3 regions of the Sinomonas flava genome follow, and region 2 is predicted to be linked to each of the others. Evidence: riboswitches for the same ligand, from Rfam matches in the RefSeq annotation. Region 2 holds a riboswitch; each other region holds the start of a gene.
The links. Region 2 has a riboswitch for S-adenosylmethionine ahead of ABD298_RS13775 (ABC transporter ATP-binding protein). Riboswitches for the same ligand answer to the same signal wherever they lie in the genome.

Region 1 (6,620 bases), on a different contig from region 2:
TTCGGTGAAGGTGTAGATGACCTTCACGTAGTCCTCGATCGAGGACGAGGGAGCGCTCTTCACCCGTCCAGCCTACCCTCAGGACCCCGCGGCAAAGGTGAGCCAGAGGAGCACCATGTTGAGGGCGACGACGAGCGCGGCGCTGATCCAGGACGCGATCGCGAGGGGGAGCCGCATCACGTGGTCGCCTACCACGGACTTCGTGGAACCCAGGCGGATGAGGGGTATCAGGGCGAACGGAATCCCGAAGCTCAGCACGACCTGGCTCACGACGAGGGACCACGTCGGGTCCACACCGAGGGCGAGGACGACGATTGAGGGGATGAGGGTGATAGACCGGCGCAGCACGAGCGGGATCCTGCGTTCGAGCAGCCCCTCCATGATGGTCGCCCCCGCATACGCGCCCACTGCCGTCGAGGCGAGACCGCTCGCGAGGAGGCCCACCGCGAAGATGGCACCGACGGCCGGCCCGAGCGCTGACTGGATCGAGGCGTGTGCGCCCTCGATCGTGTCGGTGCCCTCGGCGCCTGCGAGTGTCGACGCTGCAAGGAGGAGCATCCCGATGTTCACGACGCCGGCCACGCCCAGGGCAACGACGACGTCGACCCGGGTGCTGCGCAGGAGGCGCAGGATGGCGGGAGCGCCGAAGTGCTCATCGGGGTCGCTGCGGTGGCGGTCCCGCGCCAGTGCCGAATGCACGTAGATGGCGTGGGGCATGACGGTTGCCCCGAGCATCGAGGCCGCTAGCAGAATTGAGTCGGGACCGTCGAACTGGGGCACGAGGCCGCCGAGGACGCGTGCCGGTGCTGGGGGGCTCATCGCCAGACCCGTCAGGAAGCCGATGGTGATGACGGCGAGGAGACCGACGATGGCGAGCTCGAAGCGCTGCTGCGTCCGGAAGTCCTGGATCGCGAGGATCGCCATGGACACGGCGCCGATGATGACGGCCCCCAGCGGAAGCGGCACCTGGAAGAGGAGGTGCAGGGCAAGCGCGCCGCCCACGACCTCGGCCAGGTCCGTGGCGAGCGCCACGACTTCCGCCTGCGCCCAGTACAGCCTGCGGGCTGTACGGCCCAGTCGCTGGCCCAGGATCTCCGGCATGGTGCGCCCGGTGACGACTCCGAGCTTGGCGGACTGGTACTGGATGAGCATGGCCATGGCGTTCGCGATGACGAGGACCCACACGAGCAGATAGCTGTAGCGCGCCCCTGCAGTCAGGTTCGCCGCGACGTTCCCAGGGTCGACGTAGGCGACGGAGGCGACAAACGCCGGCCCCAGAGTTCCCAGGAGCATGATCCACCGGGAGCGCGACCCCGGGGTCCGCTCGGTCGCCTTCAAGGTCCTGCTCACCCTTCAGCCTCTCTGCTGCGCGCTCCCGGGGCTGTTCGCCGCACCGGAGACCCGTTTTTCGGTCTGCCTAAACTGTAGGCGCCGCCGGGGGAGGACGGCAAGGTGGCCGCGACCGGCCCGTTCCTAGGAGACGGAAGGGACGGCCCGCCAGACTTGCGTCAGGTAGGGGAGTGCGAGGGCTTCGCCGGGAGCGTGCCCGAGGTGCTCGTGGAGGTACCACGCGAGGTTCGACTCGACTTTGGCGCGGTGCCGCGCGTCGGCACGGAGGTAGTAGCTGCGCGACTTCGTGAGGTCCACGATGCCCTCCGGCGTGATGGGGTCCTCCCACCGGATGACAGCAGACTCCCAGCCGGTGAGCTCGGGGCCCGACGGCGGGTGGTAGCCGGGCTTGTGGACGTCGCCGGCGTGCATGATGCGGGAGAGCCGGTGGACCCACGGCACCGTTGTGTCGAGCTGGTTCCAGATGAGGCCGACCCGTCCCCCGGGGCGCAGGAGCCGCACGGCCTCCCGCGTGGCAGCCTCGGGGTCGAACCAGTGCCAGGCCTGGGCGGCGACGACGAGGTCCGCACAGCCGTCGGGAAGACCCGTCGACTCGGCAGGCGCGACGATGCAGTGCACGCCCGCGTATCGGCGGCCCAGTTCGGCGAGCATGTCCGCGGACGGGTCCACCGCGGTGACCCCGAGCCCATGCCGGGCTAGGAGGCCCGTGAACTTGCCCGTGCCGGCCCCGAGGTCGACGGCGGTCTCCGCGCCGTCGGGGACGAGCCACGCGACCGTCTCCGCCGGGTACCCGGGCCGGACCCTCTCGTAGTGCGCCCCGCCGGCCTCGAACGCGCTGGCGAGCTCGCGCCGTCGTGCGTCGTCCAGCTTCGGCCCGCCGCGTGCCATTCCCTGCCTCCCTCGTGGACTGCCGAGCCCACTCTATTCCGGCGTGCGAAGCGGCGCCGCCGTGGAAGTCAGGAGTCCGTGAGACAGGGGGCTGCGCCCGCGGTGCCTGGAGTGTTGGGGGCCCATGCGGGGAAGGGCCGCGAGTCGTGGGCGGGCACCCACCGGCCGGCGTCGACCGCGTAGTCGATCCCGAGCCCGTCCTCGACGAGCCCTCGCACTCCCGCCACAAGGCGCTCGACGTCCTCCAGCCGGGACCCGACCCCGAAGCTCGCGCGCAGCGAGCCCGACGGCAGGCCGAGGCGCTTCAGGAGCGGGTGCGCGCAGAACCGGCCGTCGCGCAGCCCCACGCCGTGCTCTGCCGAGAGGCAGGCGGCCACCAGCCCGGCGTCGTGCCCGGCCACCGAGAAGTTCACGACGCCGATCGCCTCCTTGGAGTCGTCGAACAGCCGGTGGACGGTGACGCCGTCGATCTCCGCGAGCCCCTCCAGGAGCGCGGCACGCAGCTGCTGTTCGTGCCGCTGCCACGCGGCCTCGTCGAGGGAGCCGAGGACCTCGGCCGCCCGGGCGAGGGTGGCCGCCCCGAGGACGTTGGGGGAGCCGGCCTCGTGCCGGGCCGGACCGTCCGCCCAGGTGACCGCGTCGAGGCGCACCTCCCGCACGGCGCCGCCTCCGGCAAGGTGGGGAGTGCCGGCGTCGAGCCAGTCGGCGCGGCCCACGAGGACGCCGCTGCCGAACGGCGCGTAGAGCTTGTGGCCGGAGAACGCGAGGTAGTCGATCTCCCCGGATGTTCCTGCGGCAGCCATGTCGATCCGGCGGTGCGGAGCCAGCTGGGCCGCGTCGACGACGATCCGGGCACCGTGCTCGTGCGCGATCGCGGCTAGTTCGGCGATGGGGAGGACCTCGCCCGTGACATTGGAGGCGCCCGTGACGGCGAGGAGGCCCACGCCGCCGTCGGACAGCGAGATCCGGACCCGCTCGAGCGTCTCGGCCAGGCTGGGCGCCGCGACGACGCTGCGGTGCGGGCGCGCCTGCCAGGGCAGGAGGTTTGCATGGTGCTCGATGTCCAGGTACAGGACCTCGCTCCCGGCCGGGACGCATCCTGCCAGAAGGTTGAGGGAGTCCGTCGTGTTGCGCGTGAACACCACCGCGTCGTCGGGCCGGGCCCGGACGAACCTGCGGACGGTCCCGCGGGCGTTCTCATACAGGCTCGTGCTGATCTGCGAGGCATACCCCGCACCCCGGTGGACGCTCGCGTAGAACGGCAGTACGTCGGTGAGATGGTCGGCAACGGCAGCGAGCGACGGGGCGGAGGCCGCATAGTCGAGATTGGCGTACCGGACCTCGTCCCCGCCCACCAACGGCGCCCGCAGGTCGGCGCCCACGACGGCGAGCAGCGGCTCGAGCGCGTCGGCGTACCGGTGGGGCGGGGCGGCGCTGGTGCCGACGGCTGTGTCGACGGCGGGCAGCAGGGAGGGCGGGACAGGGCTCATCGGCATTCCTCGTGACCGTGAGGGACCCGTGGCGGGTCCGCGCTTGCCGGGTCCGCTCCGGACCGGCCTGGTCGTCACCCGGGGCACCCCGCCGCGGTGGGAGGGTTGCCGGCCAGCAAACCGGGGTTTAGCGCTGGCACTCGTGACCTGTCCACGAGACTAGGCCACGGGGTGCGGAGGGTGCATCCGTGGCCGTCGAGCGTGTCGCATTGTGACAGCGCGTGTCAGGGCGCCTCCGAGACCGGCTCGCGCTCGGCGTGGAGACGACCGAGGACCTCCGAGTGGAGGATCCCGTTGGTCGCGAGGGCGTTCCCGCCCCACGGGCCGTCCTCCCCGTCCAGGGACGTGAAGCGCCCGCCCGCCTCCTTCACGATCGGGACCAGGGCCGCCATGTCGTACAGGGCGAGCTCGGGCTCGGTGGCGATGTCGACAGCTCCCTCCGCGACGAGGCAGTACGACCAGAAGTCCCCGTACGCTCGCGTCCTCCACACGTCCTCGGTGAGGCCGATGAAGCCGTCGAGGCTCCCGCGCTCCTTCCATCCCGAGAGCGAGGAGTACGAGAGCGAGGCGTCCTCGAGCCGCGCCACATTGGAGACCTTCAGCCGCGTCGCCGAGGCGAGCGAGCGGCCGGTATAGGCGCCGGCTCCCTTCACCGCCCACCACCGGCGGCCGAGGGCTGGCGCGCTCACCACGCCCATGACGATCTCGTCGCCGTCCGCCAGGGCGATGAGGGTGGCCCACACGGGCACGCCGCGGACAAAGTTCTTCGTGCCGTCGATCGGGTCGATGATCCACCGCCGCGCCCCGTGCCCCGTCGTGCCGAACTCCTCGCCGACCACGGCGTCCCGAGGCCTGGAGCGGGCAAGCTGGCCGCGGATGGCCTCCTCCGCCGCCCGGTCCGCGTCCGTCACCGGCGTGAGGTCGGGCTTCGTCTCGACCTTGAGGTCGAGGGCCTTGAACCGCTCCATGGTCTGGGCATCGACCGAGTCCGCCAGCACGTGGGCCAGCCGGAGGTCGTCGTTGTACGTCTCGGGCGCTTGCGTCATGGACCCCACGCTATCGCTTCGCGCCCTGCCGGAGCGGGAGGCTCCGCCTGGAAGAGGGGGCCCGCTACGCGCCGAGCTCCTTGGCGTCCTGCGCCTCCTCGCGCGAGCCGCTGCCGAGCAGACGGCGCAGCGACGCGAGGCGGGCCGGACCGGCGTCGCCCGCATTGCCCTCGGCGACCCACGCGTCGAGCCCGCAGCCGACAGCCGCGGCGTCGTGGCGGCAGCCCCGCTCGCACGCCGCGGTGCCGGGCTCGAGGTCGGCGAAGGCGCGCAGGATCCGGTCCGGGTCCACGTGCGCGAGGCCGAACGACCGAATCCCCGGGGTGTCGATGATCCAGCTCCCCGGCGGGGCCTCGGAGAGGCGGAGGGCAAGCGCCGACGACGAGGTGTGCCGCCCGCGCCCGGTCACGGCGTTCACGCCTCCGGTGGCCCGGTCAGCGCCGGTGAGCGCGTTGACCATGGTCGACTTGCCCACACCCGAATGGCCGAGCAGCACCGTCACGTGCCCGTCGAGTTCCGCGCGCAGCTCCGCGACGGCCTCCGCGTCGAGCCGGGCCGAGGAGCCGTCAGCCCCTCGCGCATCGATGCCGGCGCCCGCTGCGGCCTCGTCGGCCGGGGCCCCGTCCGTCTCGGCCGTGCGGCTCACGACGACGGTCAGCGGCAGGTGCTCGTACGTCGCCAGGAGCGGGGCCGGGTCCTTCAGGTCCGCCTTGGTGACGAGCAGGAGCGGCTCGAGCCCGGCGTCATAGGCGGCGACGAGGGCCCGGTCGATGAAGCCTGTGCGGGGCTCGGGGTTGGCGGCCGCCACCACGATCACGAGCTGGTCGGCGTTGGCGACCACGACGCGCTCGACCGGGTCTGTGTCGTCCGCGCTGCGGCGCAGGACGGTCTGCCGCTCCTCGACGCGCACGAGTCTGGCGAGCGTGTCCGGACGCCCGCTCACGTCTCCGACGAGTGCGACGAAGTCCCCGGCGACCACCGGGGTGCGCCGCAGCTCGCGCGCGCGGGCCGCGACGACGACCCGTTCCTCGGACGAGTCCTCGGCCACGATCGCCGTGTAGCGCCCGCGGTCCACCGTGACGATCCTGCCCCGGACGGCGTCGTCGTGGCTCGGCCGCTCCTTCGTGCGCGGCCGGCTGCCGCGCTTGTTGGGGCGGATCCGGACGTCGCTCTCGTCCCATTCGCGCTTGGCCACTCAGGCTCCCTGGCCGAGCATCCTCGCCCACATCTGGGGGAACTCGGGCATCGTCTTGGACGTCGTCGCGATGTCCTCGACCTCGACGCCTCGGACGGCGAGGCCCCAGATCGCGCCGGCCGTGGCCATCCTGTGGTCCGCATAGCTGCGCACGACCCCGCCGTGCAGCGGGGCAGGCCGGATCACCAGCCCGTCCTCGGTCTCCTCGGCGTCGCCGCCGAGCCGCGTGATCTCTGCGACGAGGGCCGCGAGGCGGTCGGTCTCGTGCCCGCGCAGGTGCGCGATGCCGGTGAGGCGCGACGGCGACTCCGCCAGCGCGCACAGCGCCGCCACGGTCGGGGCAAGCTCGCTCGTGTCCGCCAGCTCGGCGCCGGTGATCCGCTCGCCGCCCGTGACGGTGAGCGTCCCGGCGTCGAGCGTCACCGTGGCGCCGAGCTGCGGGAGGATCCGCCGCCAGGCGTCGCCGACCTGCGTCGTGTGCTCGGGCCAGTTGGGGACCCGCACGGTCCCGTGCGTCGCGAGGGCCGCCGCGAGGAAGGGCCCCGCATTGGAGAGGTCCTGCTCGATGCGCACGTCGAAGGCGCGGATGGTCCCGGGCGTGACGTGCCAGTGGTTCGGCACGGAGTCGTCGACCTCCACCCCGACGCCGCG
Region 2 (6,620 bases):
GACCGGTACGGCCTTCCCGCGGCGGTACTGGCCGTCCGTGGTGACCAGGAGCTTCGCGCCCGTGTCCTCGACCCGGAAGCGGAGTGCCTCGGCGGAGAAGCCGCCGAACACGAGCGAGTGCACGGCCCCGATGCGGGCGCAGGCGAGCGTGATGACTACGGTCTCGACGAGAACGGGCAGGTAGATGACCACCCGGTCGCCCTTTCCGATGCCCAGCGCGAGCAGAGCGTTCGCGGCCTGGGAGACGCGCCGCTGCAGGTCCGCATACGTGACCGTGGTCCGGTCTCCCGGCTCGCCCTCGAAGTGCAGCGCGACCGTGTCCCCGCGGCCCGCGGCCACGTGCCGGTCGGCGCAGTTCACGGCCGCGTTCAGCCGGCCGCCCTCGAACCAGCGGATCACCGGGGGCTCGTTCGCCTCGACGTCCGCAGGGATCCACGTGTGCGCGCGCTCCCACGGGTGCGCCCACTCGAGGCGCCGCGCGGCGTCCTCCCAGAAGGTGAGGCGCTCTGGGTTCGTCTGGCCCGGGCCCGTCTGGGCAGAGCCCGTCTGGCCGCCGGCGCGGACGCCGGCCTCGTCAATGCTCACGCCCACCGGCGCACCGCCCATCTCTCGGCGACGCCCAGCAGGGCGTCGGTGATCTTGCCGATGACTGCCAGCAGCACGATGGCCAGGAGCAGCCTGTCGGTCCGTCCGTTGTTCTGCGAGTCGGTCAGGAGGAAGCCCAGGCCCATCGAGGACGCGATGAGCTCCGCCGCGACGAGGAACAGCCACGCCTGAGCGAGCGCGAGCCGCAGCCCTGAGAAGATCGCGGGCACGACGGCGGGCAGCTGGATCGTCGTCAGGAGCTGGAGGCCGCTGAGCCCGAACGCCCGCCCGGCCTCGACCAGCTTCCGGTCCACGTGCCGCAGCGCGAGGTACACCGTGGTGAACACGGGGAAGAACGCGCCGATCACGATCAGCGTGACCTTGGAGTTCTCCCCGATCTTGAGCCACAGGATCAGCAGCGGCACCCACGCGAGCGACGGCACGGCGCGAAGCGCCCCGATCGTCGGCGAGAGCAGCCGGTCCGCCCACTGCGACAGCCCCACGAGCGAGCCGAACGCGAGCCCCAGCGCCCCGCCGATCACGAATCCGAGCAGGACCCGCTGCGTCGAGATGCCCACGTGCTGCCACAGCTCGCCACGGCCCGCGAGCTCGGCCCCGGCCGCGACCACCGCGCCCGGCGCCGGCAGCTGGACAGCGCTGAACAGCCCCACCGAGGTGGACCACTGCCACAGCGCGAGCAGGACCAGGGGCACGACGGCGCCGATCGCCGCGCGCTTGAGCCCGCTGGCCGCGTCGCCCCGGGAACCACGGCGTGGGGTGCCGCGCACGACGGCGGGCGCTTCCGCGGCGTCGTGCGTCGCCTCAGCCTCGGGCAGGCTCCGGGAGGAGGCGGGGATCACTTCGCCGCCTTGGACGCGAAGCTCGGCTCGAGGAGCGAGGCGAGGGCGGCGTCGATCTTGTCCTGGCCGGAGACGTCCCCGGAGGCGACGAAGATCGGGCCGACCTTCTTCAGGACCGCCAGCTGCGTCTCGCCCGGGACCGGGTTGATGGCCAGCCGGGTGCGCTCCTTGATGACCTTCCCGGCCACCGCATCGGAGATGCTGGCGGCCTTGGCGAGGATCGAGGTGGTCTCCTCAAGGTTCGCGGCCGCCCAGCCGCGGGCCTTCTCGTAGGTGTCCACGACTGCCTGCGCCTGTTCGGGGCGGTCCTTGAGGAACGACTCGGTGGCGTTGAGGAAGCCGTACGTGTTGAAGTCGATGTTGCGGTAGAGCAGCTTCGCGCCGTTCTGCTCGGCGGCGGCCATGATCGGGTCGAGGCCGCTCCAGGCCTCGACCGAGCCGTTCTCCAGCGCCGTGCGGCCGTCAGCGTGCTGGAGGTTCTGGACCGTCACGTCGGACTGCTTGAGCCCGTTGGCCTCGAGGGCCTGCAGCAGGAAGAAGTACGGGTCGGTGCCCTTCGTCGCGGCGATCTGCCTGCCCTTGAGGTCCGCCACCGAGGAGATCTTCGAGTCCTTGCCGACCACGAGCGCTGCCCACTCCGGCTGGGAGTAGAGGCTGATCGCCTTGATGGGCGAGCCGTTCGCGCGGGCCAGGAGGGCGGCCGAGCCGGCGGTGGAGCCCACGTCGACGGCACCGGCGCGGAGGGCTTCGTTGGCCTTGTTCGAGCCAGCGGACTGGACCCAGTTGACGCCGACGCCCGAGGGCTTGAGGGCCTCCTCGAGCCAGCCCTTCTCCTTGATGACGACCGACAGCGGGTTGTACGTGGCCCAGTCGATGTTCAGGGTCCCGGCCGCCTTCGCAGCGGGCGCCGAGCCGCCGGAGCCCTCGCCGGCGCATGCGCTCAGACCGAGGGCGGCGGCGCCGAGGCCGAGGGCAAGGAAGGAGCGACGGGACGAGTGCAGGGCAGGCATGGGAAACCTCTTCTTGCGGGTGCGGGTGCGGGTGGAGTTGCAGGGGAAAGTCAGTGGTGGTGCGTGTCCACGCCGAGCGTGGACAGGAGGGTGCCGCGGAGGCGGGCGAGCTCGGCGTCGGCGCGGTCGCGTGGGCGCTCGCCCGGGACGTCCAGGACGTGCTGGATCGTGGCGCCGGGCACGCCGTCCTCGGAGCCGAGCACCACGACGCGGTCGGCGAGCTGGAGCGCCTCGTCGACGTCGTGGGTCACGAGCAGCACCGTCGTGGGCTCGGCCTCGTGGACGCGCAGGAGGAGGTCCTGCATCTTCAGCCGGGTGAGCGCATCGAGGGCGCCGAACGGCTCGTCCAGGAGCAGCACCCCGGGGCGCCGGGCCAGGGCACGGGCCAGCGAGGCCCGCTGGGCCATGCCGCCGGAGATCTCGCCCGGGCGGTACGCCGCGCAGTGGGTCAGGCCCACGAGGGCCAGGAGGCGGTCGACGGCGGCGCGCCCCTCGCGCTTGTCGGTCCCCTTAGGCAGGCCCAGGGCGACGTTGTCGTGCACGCTCAGCCAGGGCAGGAGCCGGGGCTCCTGGAAGCCAACGGCGCACAGGGGCGAGATGCCGCTGCTCGGCGCCCCGCCCACGAGAAGTTCCCCGGTCGCGGGGGCGTCGAGTCCGGCGGCGATGCGTAGCAGCGTGGACTTTCCCGAGCCGCTCGGGCCCAGCAGGGCCACGATCTCACCCGGGGCCAGCGCGAGGTCGACGTCGCGCAGGACGTGGGTCACGCCGTCGTGCGCGCCCGTCCCGGGGTGCCGGCCTCGGCGGGCGGCGAAGGACTGGGCGACGCCGCGGAACTCCAGCGAGGCGGCGCGGGGCGCGGCGAGGGCGGAACCGCGGTGGGTGGCCTCGGAAGTCGGCTGGGCCAGGGCAGAAGGCATGTGCATCTCCATCGGTTCTGGCGGTAGCACCTGTGGCCCCTGCGGGGGCCATGGTTGCTGCGGCGTCACGGAGCCAGATCTCTCGGCCGCTCGGGATGGTCACTTCACATTTCACGTAAAGAACGCCCGCCGTGCAAAACCAGAGGTCGGGGCGTGCGTAACAAATGACAATGTGTCCGCGTGTTTCCACCGCTCGCGGATACGTTGGACGACCGGTGGATTCCTTCCGTACTGTGAGGGACAGGATCAAGAGTCCCGGCGCGAAGCTCTGGCTGGCCGGGCGGCAACCCTCTCCCGTAGTGGGGTGCCCCAGATGAAGATCCGGCCGCGGTGGCCATCCGCGGCAAGTACGGCGCCTGCGAACCGTGGGCGTCCGGCCGACTAGCTGGAGGAGCCCATGACAGCGACACCCCTCGACCTCGTGACGGGCGCGGACCTGCGCCGCGCCATGGGGCACTGGGCCACGGGCATCGCCGTCATCACCACCTCGGACGGCGGCGCGATCGCAGGCCTCGTGAGCAACTCGTTCACGTCGATCAGCCTCGACCCGCCGCTCGTCTCGTGGGCGGTGGACAAGAAGTCGAGCTCATTCGAGATCTGGAACCGCACCGACAACTACGCCGTGCACATCCTGTCCGAGTCCCATCGGGACCTCGTGGCACGGTTCGCGGCGAAGGGGACGGACAAGTTCGCGGGACTGGCCTGGGAGCCCGGGACGCTGGGTTCGCCGATTGTGGCCGACGACGTCCCGCACCTCGAGTGTCGCCTCTGGCAGCGGGTGGACGCGGGGGACCACGTCATCCTGATCGGCGAGGTGGTCAGCGTCTCGGATCCGGAGGAGTTCGTCCCCCTGACCAACCACGTGTACTGGGCAAAGTAGACCGACGGCGCATCAGCGCCAGGCAGCCGGGGCCCCGGCTCCCCTTGACCGGAGGGGGCCCCGGCCAGCCAACCCGCCGGTACGCTGGATGAGTGACCACCGGTCTCAACGACACGCTCATCGGCCCGCTGCGGCGCCGCCTCCTGACGACCTTCTCCGGCCAGTCCGAGGGGAACCTGGCCTGGGAGGAAGCCCTCGAAGAGGGCGACGACGCCGGGTACTTCGCGCCTGACTCCGCGGTCTGGGCCGTCCACGGGGGCATGACGCCCATCGCCGCCGGCATCCGCGCCCTGCTCACGCAGGCCCTGCACCCGGGCGTGCTCGCCGGTGTCGTGGAGCACTCGAACTACCGCGCCGACCCCCTCGCGCGGCTCGCCGGCACGATCCGCTGGATCTTCACCGTCACCTACGGGGACACCGCGGCCGCCCGCCGTGCGTGCGCGTGGGTGCGTAAGCGGCACGTGCCCGTGGAGGGGGAGTTCGTCACGGGCCACGGCACGCACGAGCACTACTCCGCCAATGACTCCACACTGGCCGAGTGGGTCCACCTCGCCTTCACGGACGCGTTCCTGCGGGCGTACGAATCGCTTGCCGGGCCGGTTCCCGGGGGCGCGGACCGCTACGTGGGGGAGTGGGCCGTGGCCGGGGAGCTCATGGGGGTGGCCGACCCACCGCGCACCGCGTCCGCCCTCGTCGAACGGATGGAGGCGTACGACACCGCCGGGCAGCTTGCCGGCGGACCGCGCCTGGCCGACGTGGTCTCGTTCCTGCGCCGGCCGCCGCTCGACCCGCTGCTGCGCCCGGGCTACGCCGTGCTGTTCAACGCGGTGGTCGCGGGGATGCCGCAGCGGCACCTGGACCTGCTGGGGCTCGTGCGCCCCCGCCTCGGGCCGGTGCCGCTCCCGGTGACGGGCGCCGCGAAGGCGACCCTCGCCGTCGTGGGTCGGGCCCTCGACCCGATGTCGCCGAGTGAGGCGGCCGCGCGCCGTCGTCTGGCCCGCCTCGGCGTCCTCCCCGGTCCATCGACTGCTCCGTAAGTGTCGTTCTGGGGCCTCAAAACGACACTTGCGGAGCAGTCGATGAGGGGGTGTGGATAACTTCTGCCGCCTTGTCCCGATTCTGCTCTCATGAGGGCATGAAGACCCCGCGGCGTCTCCCCCAGCAGCTCTCCGGACGGCCCTTCACGGTGGCCGAGGCCGCCCACGCCGGGGTCAGCAAGGGCAGGCTGCGCCACCGGAGCCTCCGGCCCCTGGGCCGCGGGATCAGGGGACAGGGCACGACGGCGGCGCTCACCTTGGGCGCGCGGGTCCGCCCGTTCGTCGAGGTCAACGAGCAGTGCGCGGCCTCCCACGCGACGGCCGCAGAGCTCCATGGCCTCCCAACCCGGAAGCGGGGGCTGGGTGAGGACGAGGTCTTCCACGTGATCCGGCCCGAGGGGGCAGCGCACCTGAAGCGGCCGCACGTCGTCGTGCACCGGGCGAAGCTCCTGCCCGGCGAGACCATGCTCGTCGGAGGCATCCCGGTCACGAGCCCTGCCCGGACCTGGCTCGACCTGGCTGAACGGATCACGCTGGATGAGTTGGTCGCCGTGGGTGACGCCTGCGTCCGGATCCCGTATCCCGAGCTGGAGGGCCGCGAGGAGCCGCACTGCACGGTGGGAGACCTGCGGGACATCGTCGCCCGGCATCGGGGCAAACGGGGGATCCGCAAGGCGCGGCTGGCCCTCGCGCTGATCCGGGTCGGCTCGGATTCGCCGCAGGAGACGGCGCTGCGGCTCGCCCTGCTGCGCGCGGGCCTTCCGGAGCCGGTGCTCAACGCCCGGATCGTGGGAAAGCGTGGGCAGCACGGCCCGAAGCCGGATATCGGCTACCCCGAGTACGGCGTCGGCGTCGAGTACGAGGGCGAGCACCACGGGACGGAGCCGCAGATCGTGCGGGACATCGCCCGTTCCGAGAGCTATGACGATGTCGGCTGGGCCGAGGTGAGGATCTCCAAGCGACACATGGCCAATGAGGGCAAGGCGGCCGTCGCGAAGGTCCGGACGGCCCTCTTCCTCAGGGGCTGGCGCCCCGGCCAGGCCTCCACCCGTGCCTCCACCCCCTCATCGACTGCTCCGTAAGTGTCGTTCTGAGGGCTCAAACCGACACTTACGGAGCAGTCGATGGAGGGGGAGGGGAGAAAATGGGCGCATGTGGATCGCGTGGATCGAGCTCGACCTGCTCCTCGGCGACGTGCACACCCTCAAGGAGAAGCGCTCGGTGGTCCGGCCCATCGTCGCCGAGGTGCGACGCCGCTTCGACGTGTCCGTCGCCGAGGTGGGCGAACACGACCTGTACCGGCGCGCACGCATCGGGGCGGGGATCGTCTC
Region 3 (6,620 bases), on a different contig from region 2:
GGTGGGCGGCCGCCCGGACGGCGACCCGGCGCGGCTGGGTGACGACGACGCGCGGCGGCGCCCCGCCGTCGTGCGCCGTGGGCGTCCAGGACCGGTCCGCGGCCCGCAGCGCGAGGTTCGCCACGACTGGCGGGACGAGCGTCGTCTTCCCGGTCCCCGGGGGTGCCTGGACCACGGCCGCCACGCCCGTGTCCCGTGTGAGTACCGCCTCGAGCTCCCCGAGCGAGCCCGCGAACGGCAGGCCGGCACCGATGTGCGCGAGGTCGAAGGGCTTCGGGGTCGCCGGGGAGGTCACCGCTCCATTGTGCCGCCCCACGGGTACGCGCCCACGGGGCTCCCGCCTCAGCCCACGGGGACGCGCGCGGCGGCACCGGGATGGTCTGCGGCGAGCCGCGGGCCCTTCCCGAGGACAGCCTCGCGGAACGTCGCCCCGGGAGCCGATTCGGCGAGGAGGCCACGCCGGCGCAGCTCGGGCGAGACGAGGCGGGCGAACGCGAGCAGGTCCGCGGGCCGCACCGCGGAGGTCAGATTGAACCCGTCGATGCCGCCGTCCTCGGCGAAGCGCTCGAGCTCATCCGCCACGGTCGCCGGGGAACCGACGATCACCGGCCCGCGGCCGCCGATCGAGACGAACTTCGCCACCTCGCGCAAGGTCCAGGTGCGCTCGGGGTCGAGCAGCGTGAACTGCGCGAGGGCGGACTGGTTGGCCTCGCTCCTGATGTACGTCAGGGGCGCGTCCTGGTCGAGGCCGGAGAGGTCCAGGCCGGTCCAGCCGGCGAACAGTGCCAGCGCCGCATCGGTGTCCACGTGCGCCTCGTAGTCGGCGAGCTTCGCCGCGGCAGCCTCGTCGGTCTCGGCCACGATCACCGTGGCGATGTTGAAGGCCTTGACCGACTCCGGGGCCCGCCCGGCGGCGGCCAGCTCGGCGCGGAGCCCGTCCGTGTACTTGCGCGCCTGGGCCGGCGTGGAGGCGGCGAAGAACACGGCCTCGGCGTGCCGCCCCGCGAAGGCGCGCCCGCGGGCCGAGGCCCCGGCCTGGAACAGGAGCGGCGTCCGCTGCGGGGACGGCCCGACGAGGGCCGGCCCGGGCACCCGGTACACGTCGCCGTCGTGCCCGATCCCCCGCACCCCGGCGGGGTCCACGAACACGTTGGCCGCGGCGTCCGCGACCACCGCCCCGTCGTCCACGGAGCCCTCCCAGAGCTTGTAGACCACGTCCATGAACTCCTCGGCGCGGTCGTAGCGCTCGTCGTGCGGGATCTGGGTGTCGAGGCCGAGGTTCCTTGCGGCCGACTCCTGGTACGAGGTCACGATGTTCCACCCGACGCGCCCACCCGTGAGGTGGTCGAGCGTGCCGAACTTGCGGGCGAGCAGGTACGGGTGCTCGTAGGTGACCGAGGCCGTGACCCCGAAGCCGAGCCGCTCCGTGGCGGCCGCGAGGGCCGAGACGATGAGCAGCGGATCCAGCGTCGGATACTGCACGCCGCCCCGCACGGCGGCGTCGGCGGAGCCCCCGTGGACGTCGTACTGGCCGAGGATGTCGGCAAAGAAGATTCCGTGGAACCCGCCGTCCTCGAGTGCCTTCGCGAGGTCGGTCCAGTACCCGAGCTCCGCGAATCGGTGGGCCCCCGAGTCGGGGTGACGCCATAGCCCGGGCGACTGGTGCACGGGCACGAGCATCTCGAACGCGTTGAGGAGCAGCGGCTTGGTCATGAGGCCTCCGTGAGTGCGGTCTGGGCAGCGCGTCCCCGGGCCGGGTCCTTCGCAGCAAGCGCAGCGGCGGTGGTGAGAATCGCGAGGAACACGAACCAGCCGCACACGAGCCACGGCTGGCCGCCGCCGGCCTGCAGGAGCGAGGCAGCGACGAGCGGGGTGATCGCAGCGGAGAGGACGGTGCCGACCTGGTACCCGAAGGAAACGCCCGAGTAGCGCAGCTCGGTGGGGAACTGCTCGGCGAACCACGCGGCCTGAGGGCCGTAGATGGCGTCGTGCAGGATGTTCATCCCCACGAGAAGGACGAGGGGCAGGAACGCGAGGTTCCCATGGTCTAGGAACCAGAAGAACGGCCAGATGAGCACCGCGACGCCGATTGCGGCGCCCACGGCGATCCGCTTGCGGCCGATCCGGTCCGAGAGCCAGCCCCAGAACGGGCCCGAGAAGAGGCCGATCGCCGAGACGATGAGGATGGCGGTGAGCCCCGACGCCGTGTCCTCGCGGCGGTCCTTGAGGTAGCCGAGGATGTAGACGGTCATGAGGGTGTAGATGGCCGGCTGTACCAGGCGCAGGCCGACCGTGACGAGGATCCCGCGCGGGTGCTCGCGGAGCACCCGGACCACCGGCCGCGCGACCACGCGGTCCTGTTCCTGCACGGCGGTGAACTCCTCGGCGTCGGTCACCCCGAGACGGATCCACAGCCCCACCAGCACGAGGGCGCCCGAGAAGAGGAAGGGGATGCGCCAGCCGAAGGCCTGGAACTGGTCGGTGGTGAGGAAGGCTTGGGCGAGCGCGTAGGCACCGGTGGCCAGCAGCATTCCGGCCGCGGAGCCGACCTGCGTGAACGAGCCGAAGAAGCCGCGCTGTCCCGCCGGGGCGTGCTCCACGGAGAGCAGCGCGGAGCCGCCCCACTCCGCGCCGGCGGAGAGGCCCTGGATGAGCCGCAGCAGCACGAGCCCGGCCACGGCGAGGATGCCGATCGCGGCATAGTTCGGCAGGACGCCGATGAGGGTCGAGGCCACGCCCATGGTCAGGAGCGACCACACGAGCAGCGCCTTCCGGCCGATCCGGTCGCCGAGGTGACCCGCGATCACCCCGCCGAGGGGCCGCGCCACGAAGCCCACGGCGTACGTCGCGAACGAGGCGAGGATGCCGACGAGCGGCGAGGCGTCGGGGAAGAACTGCTTGTTGAAGACGAGCGCGGAGGCCGTGCCGTACAGGTAGAAGTCGTACCACTCGATGGTTGTCCCGACGAACGCCGAGGCGAGGATGCGCCGCTTGGCGCGGAGGGTCGCCCCGAGCCCTGCGCGGGTGGGCGCGGTCAGCTGTGTGGCCATGGAGGTCCTTCGTGTCACGGCGTCCAGCTCCGCGGGGCGCCATACTTACGACGCCGGTCTGCCGACGCCGTCGAATCCTCACCTGGAGCACCCCGCTACAGCAGGAGGGTTGCCGTCCGGCCAGCCAGGGCTTGCCACCGGATCTCTTGATTCTTCTTCAGGATTGTTCCGAGACCGGCCGCGGTCCCGCAAAGCGCCTCGTCACAAAGCGCAAACTGCGGGGCCGCGGTGCCGGTCAGGGAGTGTCCGCGCTGGGCGTGCCGGGCGTACTGATGCTCACGGTGACACGCGTGCCCTCGCCCGGTGCCGAGGCGACCGCCATGGTCGCGCCGGCCTCCTCGACGCGCTCCCTCAGCGCGCGCAGCCCGTTGTCGCGAGTCGCAGCGCCAGCGGCCGCATCCGTCGGGTCGAAGCCTGCGCCGTCGTCGCGGACCTCGAGCGTCACCTCGTCCTCGAGGTAGGCCAGGCGCACGACGGCGGTGCTCGCCTGCGCGTGCTGCCAGACGTTCGCGAGGCTCGCCTGAGCGGCCTTGAGGAACGCGTCCTCTGCGTTGTCGGGCAGGGGGCGGGAGGTCCCTTCGAGGTCGAAGCGGCAGGTGAGGCCCGTTCCCCGTGCTGACGATGCGGCGGTGGTCCGCTCGCACAGCGTCCGGAGGGACTCTGCAAGGCGGGGGTCCTGGCGCTGCGCGGCCGGCTGCCGGATCGGGGCCTCCCGCGGCGGCTTGGGTTCGGGTTCTGTAGGCTGGACGACCGCAGGCTGCGCCTCGCTGGGCGCGTTGGGCGCGGGCTCCGCGCCTGAGGCGGGCTGTGGGGCCGGCAGCCGCTCGATAGCCGGCTGCGGAGGGAGCGGGAGCTGAAGCTGGATGAAGAACAATGGGATGGCGACCCAGGCGAACTCCGTGCTGACGGCCACGAGCACGGCCCACAGCGCGCACATCCCCGCGAGCCAGTGCAGCCGGTACTGCGCCGGATCGAAGGGAAGGCCCTTCGCGGGCCGTTTCTGGAGCACGATCCCGGCCGCGTACGCCGCCGCGAGGAGTCCGACGAGGGGAAGCACAATGCCTGGTGCGGCCCCGGCTGCGTCCGGAGCCGGGGCAAGGGCGCGGACGGTCCCGATCAGGAGCAGGAGCGCGAAGGCCACGTGCAGTGCCGTGGGAAGCCACCGGAGGACCCGCTCGGCCGGCGTCGCGGGAGGATCTGGGGAAGGCTGGGGAGTCTGGGCTGCCGTTGCTGGGGGGCTTGAGCGGCTGAACATGGCCCCGAGCCTACCCGCGGCCCCCGCGCGCGCTGGGGACATCGCCCGGAGCTTCCTCAGAGACGGGCGGGGGCCTTCCGGCGCTGTTCCCACCAGCTGCGCAGGCTGTCGAGGGTGACGACGTCTGGCGCGCCGTCGAACGCGCCGCCCTGCGGGTCGTCCTGCCGGCTGCGGCGGATCGGGTCGCCCGCGGGGTCGTAGATGTCCATGACGACCTTGACGCACAGGTACACGAGCGCGCCCATGTGCGCGAGGATCGCGCCGACATAGTAGGGCGAGTCGATGTTGTTCTGGGGCGGTCCCCCGCTGGTCCACTGCCCGAGGTACATCCAGACGGCCGCCCAGTGGACGGCCTCGACGGCCATCCAGATGAGGAAGTCGCGCCACCGGGGCCGCGCCAGCGCCAGCAGCGGGATGAGCCACACGACGAACTGCGGGGAGTACACCTTGTTCGTCAGGATGAACGCCGCCACGACGAGGAACGCGAGCTGCGCGAGCCGCGGACGCCGGGGGGCGTGGAGCGCGATCACGGCGATCACCGCGCACAGGACCACGAGCGAGACGGTGACCATCGCGTTGATGCCCGGGGCGTCGAGCATGATCCAGTGGAGCCGCTCGGCGATGAGGTTCCAGGCGAAGTAGATCGAGGAGAAACCGGCGGGGCGCTCCCTGGTGAAGTCGAGGAAGTACCCCCAGCCGCGCGGGTTAATGAGGAAGATCGGCAGGTTCACCGCAGTCCACGCCCCTGCCGTGCCGGCGACCGTGAGCAGAAGCGGGCGGTACTTCCCCGTACGGACCGCGAGCACGAGGATGGCGCCGAGCACGACGATCGGGTACAGCTTCGTGGCCGTCCCCAGACCGATGAACACTCCTGCCCACACCGGCCGGTCCCGGGCGAAGGCGAGGAGGCCCAGCGCGAGGAGCGCGACGGCCCACATGTCCCAGTTGATGAATCCGGAGAGGATGGCGCCGGGCGCGATCGCGAGCATTGCTGCGTCCCAGGGGCGCCGCCGGTTCGAGCGGGCTGTCGCGATGACCGCGATGAGCCACATGACGGTGATGAGGGCCGCATTGATGTCGAAGTAGGTGGTGGCCCGCGCGTCCGAGACCCCCGAGCCGGGGACGAGGAGCGCCGTCGCCCCCGCGATGAGCCCCATGATCACGGGGTACTCGAAGAGGGCGTCCTGGGTGAAGAACGGCAGGACGCCCTCGGCGAGCCCACGCTCCTTGAAGAGCGTGGGCAGGTCCGAGTAGCACGTGGCGTAGAAGTGGGTGGGCGTGTTCCAGCCGTTGACTCGGCAGTAGCCCTTGATGACGACGCCGATGATGGCGGCCACCGCGGTCAGGACGATGAGCACCCGCTCGGGCGTCCAGAAGCCGCTCTTGACGAGGCCGGGCGCCGCGTGGTCCCCCAGGGGGCCCCCGATCGACTCGGAGAGGGTGTGGAGGAGGGGGTCGTTGCGGGTCGGCGAGATCACCGCGTACGGCTTGGGGGGCTTCTCGTCGGTTCTCGACTCCATGCCCCCGAGCCTACCGGCCCCCAGACGGCCCCTCCGCCCTAGACCGCCGACGTCAGGCGGGCGAGCCAGTCCTGTGCCTCGGCGATGTCGACGCGCTGGATTCCGGCCGTGTACCGGCAGTTCTTGCTGCCGAAGCTGACGATCCCGATGACTTCCCCGTTGAGGAACACGGGTCCACCCGAGTCCCCGAAGCAGATGCCGCCAGTGCCGCGCGCGTCGTTGTCATTGCCGTTGGCCTCGACGATCTGGTGCTCGATCTTCCCCTCCAGGGGCATGTCGACGTAGCGCCGCTCCATCGGGAAGGCAATCGGCGTAGGCGTCTGGGGGCCAGAATCCGGCTTCCCCATGACGTCGCCGTAGCCCACCGCCCGCACGATCGTCTTGGGCACGTCACCGGGACGGATGGCGTCCAGGGTGCCCAGGCCCGCCAGCGGGTAGGTGGGCTGGGTGACCGGGGAGTCCAGGACGATGACCCCCAGGTCGTTCCAGTTTTCCGTGTCCGTGAACTGCGAGTAGCCGGGGTGCGTCTGGGCCGTGCCGGAAATCTCGCCCTCGAGCTCGACGGCGGTGTAGCCGACGGCAGGATTCTTGGCTGGCGGAAGTCCCGTCGTCGGTCCTGGGGAGATCTCGGACCGGAACGATACGTACGTCTTCCCGACCACGCCGTAGGTGCAGTGCCCGGCGGTCAGCAGGACCGTCGGTGAGACGAGCACGGCCGAGCAGCGGGACCGCTGCGTCCCCTGCGGCCCTTGGATATAGGACACGATCCAGGCCACGCCGGTGTGCTCCGTGTCG

Region 1: linked by a shared signal. The riboswitch ahead of ABD298_RS04745 (aminotransferase class V-fold PLP-dependent enzyme) and the one ahead of ABD298_RS13775 (ABC transporter ATP-binding protein) in region 2 are both predicted to bind S-adenosylmethionine.
Region 3: linked by a shared signal. The riboswitch ahead of ABD298_RS13070 (MFS transporter) and the one ahead of ABD298_RS13775 (ABC transporter ATP-binding protein) in region 2 are both predicted to bind S-adenosylmethionine.

The regions. Positions count from the first base shown of each region.
Region 1 covers NZ_BAAAQW010000003.1:436,702-443,321, reverse strand. The annotation lists gene ABD298_RS04760 (metal-dependent transcriptional regulator) at 1-63, opposite strand, end outside; gene ABD298_RS04755 (Nramp family divalent metal transporter) at 79-1,350, opposite strand; gene ABD298_RS04750 (class I SAM-dependent methyltransferase) at 1,474-2,238, opposite strand; gene ABD298_RS04745 (aminotransferase class V-fold PLP-dependent enzyme) at 2,307-3,728, opposite strand; SAM riboswitch class IV at 3,763-3,876, opposite strand; gene hisN (histidinol-phosphatase) at 3,953-4,774, opposite strand; gene rsgA (ribosome small subunit-dependent GTPase A) at 4,839-5,969, opposite strand; gene aroA (3-phosphoshikimate 1-carboxyvinyltransferase) at 5,970-6,620, opposite strand, start outside.
Region 2 covers NZ_BAAAQW010000007.1:97,453-104,072, reverse strand. The annotation lists gene acs (acetate--CoA ligase) at 1-606, opposite strand, end outside; gene ABD298_RS13785 (ABC transporter permease) at 582-1,445, opposite strand; gene ABD298_RS13780 (aliphatic sulfonate ABC transporter substrate-binding protein) at 1,442-2,455, opposite strand; gene ABD298_RS13775 (ABC transporter ATP-binding protein) at 2,506-3,372, opposite strand; SAM riboswitch class I at 3,378-3,474, opposite strand; SAM riboswitch class IV at 3,617-3,728, shown strand; gene ABD298_RS13770 (flavin reductase family protein) at 3,770-4,252, shown strand; gene ABD298_RS13765 (oxygenase MpaB family protein) at 4,345-5,289, shown strand; gene ABD298_RS13760 (hypothetical protein) at 5,388-6,371, shown strand; gene ABD298_RS13755 (DUF503 domain-containing protein) at 6,442-6,620, shown strand, end outside.
Region 3 covers NZ_BAAAQW010000006.1:371,038-377,657, reverse strand. The annotation lists gene hrpB (ATP-dependent helicase HrpB) at 1-295, opposite strand, end outside; gene ABD298_RS13075 (LLM class flavin-dependent oxidoreductase) at 343-1,713, opposite strand; gene ABD298_RS13070 (MFS transporter) at 1,710-3,050, opposite strand; SAM riboswitch class IV at 3,087-3,202, opposite strand; gene ABD298_RS13065 (sensor histidine kinase) at 3,286-4,305, opposite strand; gene ABD298_RS13060 (glycosyltransferase family 87 protein) at 4,362-5,825, opposite strand; gene ABD298_RS13055 (S1 family peptidase) at 5,864-6,620, opposite strand, start outside.